One region of the Oceanobacillus sp. FSL K6-0118 genome, then DNA from elsewhere that is predicted to be linked to it. Evidence: predicted binding sites of a transcription regulator. Region 1 holds the regulator's gene; the other holds the start of a gene.
The links. The regulator Rex, encoded in region 1, represses fermentation and respiration genes when NADH is low (regulators of the CRP and FNR family bind a similar motif). The targets are predictions, from matches to a motif close to TTGTGAAATATTTCACAA.

Region 1 (2,211 bases):
GTACATTAGCCTCCTTGACTATTCCATTTTTTATTTTACATTTATTTATTAGCACTCACCATTAACGAGTGCTAATCACAATTAATATAATAATGAATTCCTAAAAAAAATGCAAGCATTGTTCATTAAAAAATTATATATTTTTATAAACAGAAGCACCTCTTACTATAGTAAACAAAATACCTATGTTAAAATAACAACTATGTGAAGAAACATGTAAATTTTTCTCTATAAAAATGAACTTTCTCATTATACCTATTAAAGGTCGTTCATATACTTATACTAACACCATCGCTATACTTAATTAAAAGGAGTCGTTTTATATTGCCTAAAAGATATTGGTATATCATTTTGACGTATATTATTACACAATTATCAAGCTTCCCCGCTGCACTAATTGCCCTAAATTACTTTCCGAATTCCTATACGGAAATAGTGATTTATTGGAGTATTATCAGTTTCTGTTTAGCATTACTTATTACACTCTTGCTTCTTAAAACAGATATGAAAATGCCACTTCACCGGGAAGCTTCCACAACTAGTAATATCATTTTGTGGTCGGTCATCGGTTATTTCTTGGCATATTTTGTACAAGTGCTTGCATCGTTAATTGAAATGAAAGTTTTAGGTATTTCAACAGGGTCTAGCAATACACAGAATATTATGGATATTTCTAGAACCATTCCCTTGTTTATGATTATACCTGCCATTATTGCTCCAATTCTAGAAGAAGTTATTTTTAGAAAAATTATTTTTGGAAGTTTATACAAAAGGCTGAACTTTTTTATCTCAGCGCTTCTTTCTGCTTTTATTTTCGGAGTAATTCATGGAGAGTTTCAACATATACTTATCTATTCATCCATGGGGTTTGTGTTTGCCTATTTATATGTAAAAACAAAGCGAATTTTAACACCAATCATTGTTCATGCTGCTTTAAATACAACGACCGTCATTGCCCAATATTCCTTAACACCCGAGGAAATTCAACGGCAGCTTGACCAATTGCAAATGATTTTTCTAGGATAATAAAGAAGGAGTAGCGAATCCGCTACTCCTTCTACTCTTTCTCTAATGGATAATGTTTTAAGAAATATACAAGTGATTGTAATTCAACCGCTAAATCAATATGATGAACACGAACATGACTTGGAACCGTGATTCTTGCAGGAGTGAAATTTAAAATTCCATTCACACCTAGATTAACTAATTTCTCCGCAATTTCCTCGGCTTCTGAAGCGGGTACTGTCAAAATTACAACACGAATATTTTCTAACTCTTCCTCTAAATCGCTTACATGAAAGATAGGTACACCGTCAATATCTTTTCCAACCTTCGATGAATCTGCATCAAATGCCTTTGTAATACGTATATTATTATTTTTCAAGAAACTATATTTTAAAAACGCTGTACCTAAGTTACCCGCACCTATCAATGCTACTTCTGTTACTTCATGTTGATCTAATGTACTTCGAAAAAAGCCCAACAAGTATTCTACGTTATATCCATAACCTTTTTTACCTAGAGCTCCAAAGTAAGAAAAGTCTCTACGGATTGTTGCAGAATCAACCTTTACCGCTTCACTCAGTTCTTTTGAGGAGACGCGTCTTTTTCCCTGCTGATTCAAATTATTTAGAAAACGATAATACAATGGCAGGCGTTTTGCAGTAGCTTGTGGTATTTTGTTTTGATCCATTGCTTTTCCTCTCTTCAATTCATAATCATCTATTCTATAGTCTCTTTCATTTTAGCAGAATTACAACAAAAAGTCGTGATGTTTTTCACAAATTAATTATGTTGCTTCTATATTTGTAGGTAAGGTAGAATGAAAGATATTGAGGTGAAATCACAATGATACTGATGCAACTGAATGGACTATCGAAATCCTTTGGTGCAGAAGAAATTCTGTCCAATATTAAAATAGAAATTAAAGATAAGGAACGTATCGCCATTGTCGGAAGAAATGGTGCTGGAAAGTCGACGCTATTGAAAATAATGGCTGGCGAACTTTCCTATGATGAAGGTGAGTTAATTAAACCTAAAGATGTAACGATTGGCTATCTTTCCCAGCATATGGCTTTAGAATCTGGAAAAACCATATGGGATGAAATGCTTGAAGTTTTTAACCCATTATTAGAACAGGAAAAACAGTTAAGATTAGTAGAAAAGAAGATGGAACAAGTAACAGATTTTACTAGTGAAGCTTATAACAAT
Region 2 (2,211 bases), 1.0 Mb from region 1:
AGGTGGCGATAACCGCTACCTAGAAGTAATAAATATATTAGCTTCCAATAATATGAATATATTTTTAAATGGATTTAACAAATTATCTTTCGAGGATCCATCTATCCATAATCTAGAAACATCAGAAATTGATTTTAGTATCATGGATGCGATTTTACTCCCCGTATCCGGAACAGATAAAGATGGTGAAATAGAAGCTACATATTCTAATACATCGATTAGATTAACAGAAAAACAATTACAACAAACACCTGACCATTGTACGATTTATACTGGAATATCCAACGACTTTTTAGATAAAATAACGCACTCAAGTAATCGAAAAATGGTTCGTTTATTTGCTCGTAACGATATTGCCATCTATAATTCAATCCCTACCGCTGAAGCTACATTAAAAATTGCAATAGAAGAAACGGATGTAATGATACACGGATCTGAAGTTCTCGTAATAGGTTTTGGGAGAGTTGGAATAACGGTAGCTCGCCTTTTTGCAGCATTAGGAGCGAAAGTAACGGTTGCTGCCAGAAAGTCAGAACATTTTGCTCGCATAGCGGAAATGGGGTTAAAATCCATTGAGACCAGTAGGATAGAAAATATCGTATCGAATATGAATATCTGCATTAATACGGTTCCCCATTCCATCATTGGTCCAAAAATCATAGATCAAATGACATCCTCCACCCTCATCATTGATCTTGCATCCAAACCCGGTGGAACAGATTTTGATTATGCTAATGAAAAAGGGATTAAAACCATTCATGCATTGGGGTTACCTGGAAAGACTGCGCCAAGAACGGCAGGAGAAATAATTGGCGGGGTTCTATTAGAGCTAATACAAAGTTAACATAGAAAAAGTCTTACAAAGCTTGGAATTTCCAGGCTTTTTTTGTTACTAAGATTTAGCAAAATAGATTATTTTGATTTTTTTCATCATTACCCACCTTAAAATTTGCTCAATGATGAACAACTGGTTTTATTTACCAATTTATAATCCCTATTTCACATTGTCCATTTTATATTCATTATGAGACTAGCTTAAGCTTCATCCACTATTCATCATTTGCTTAGTTACATGAAGCCAGAAATCTGCCAAAAAAAGTACATAGATTATTGAACTTTTTGTGAAGTTTATCTCAAACCATTGTAAATAACTTTCTATAATACTATTATATGTAATGCTAGTAGGAATAAATCATCTAAGAAAAACTAAATGAATAACTCTAGAAAGGGGTATCTATATGAAATTAAAATGGATTTTTTTAACGTTAGTTTTCACTATGGCAACAGTGTTAACTGGTTGTGAACCTATATTAGCTTTAAATCCACAAGGACCACAAGCTGAAACACAAACTAATGTTATTTGGATATCCATTATAACTATGTCGATTGTTCTTATTGTTGTAATGGCAATTTTAATAACAGTACTTATCAAGTATCGTTCATCCAAACAAAGGGATGATTACGAACCACCTCATATTGAAGGTAATCCGATAGTCGAAAGTATAATTGTTGGTTTTCCTATTATCATTATTATTTTCTTGTCTATCATTACGGTTAAGACAACATATGAGGTTGAAGCAACTCCGGAGAAATATAATGATCAAGAACCATTAGTCATTTATGCCTCTTCTTCAAACTGGAAATGGCATTTTAGTTATCCGGAAGAGGATATTGAAACATTAAACTATGTATTTATTCCAGAAGATCGTCCTGTTGAATTCAAGCTTTATTCATTTGGACCAATTACTAGTTTTTGGATTCCGCAACTTGGGGGGCAAAAGTATGCCATGGCTGACATGGTCACTACTTTGCATTTAGCTGCTGATAATCCTGGTGAATATTGGGGACGAAATGCAAACTTCAGTGGTGAAGGATTTGCTGATCATCAATTCGATGTAACAGTTTTAACACAAAAGGATTTTGATCAATGGGTAGAAGATATTCATCAAAATGAAGAACCAATTACGGAAGATACATTTAATAAGTTACTTGAACCTGGACATTTAGGTAAACGTGCCTTTACCGGTACGCATTTGGAATTTTCTCCAGCACCTGAAGGAGAGCATGCAGGGCATCATCATGGTGACAGTGATTCGAAGCATGATGAATACACAGGACATCATCATGACGACAATCAATCTGAGCATGAAGATGAACATGCAGGTCAAGCTGTTAGATAAATGATCTCGAAAGGAGAAAAACAAAATGGAG

Region 2: qoxA (cytochrome aa3 quinol oxidase subunit II) is a predicted target of Rex. The motif match lies at 1,120-1,137, and genes of this name have one in related genera.

What each region holds. Positions count from the first base shown of each region.
Region 1 is NZ_JBBOVR010000001.1:695,679-697,889, reverse strand. It holds gene MHI02_RS03665 (CPBP family intramembrane glutamic endopeptidase) at 325-1,026, shown strand; gene MHI02_RS03660 (redox-sensing transcriptional repressor Rex) at 1,058-1,693, opposite strand; gene MHI02_RS03655 (ABC-F family ATP-binding cassette domain-containing protein) at 1,849-2,211, shown strand, end outside.
Region 2 is NZ_JBBOVR010000001.1:1,741,389-1,743,599, reverse strand. It holds gene dpsA (dipicolinate synthase subunit DpsA) at 1-844, shown strand, start outside; gene qoxA (cytochrome aa3 quinol oxidase subunit II) at 1,239-2,180, shown strand; gene qoxB (cytochrome aa3 quinol oxidase subunit I) at 2,206-2,211, shown strand, end outside.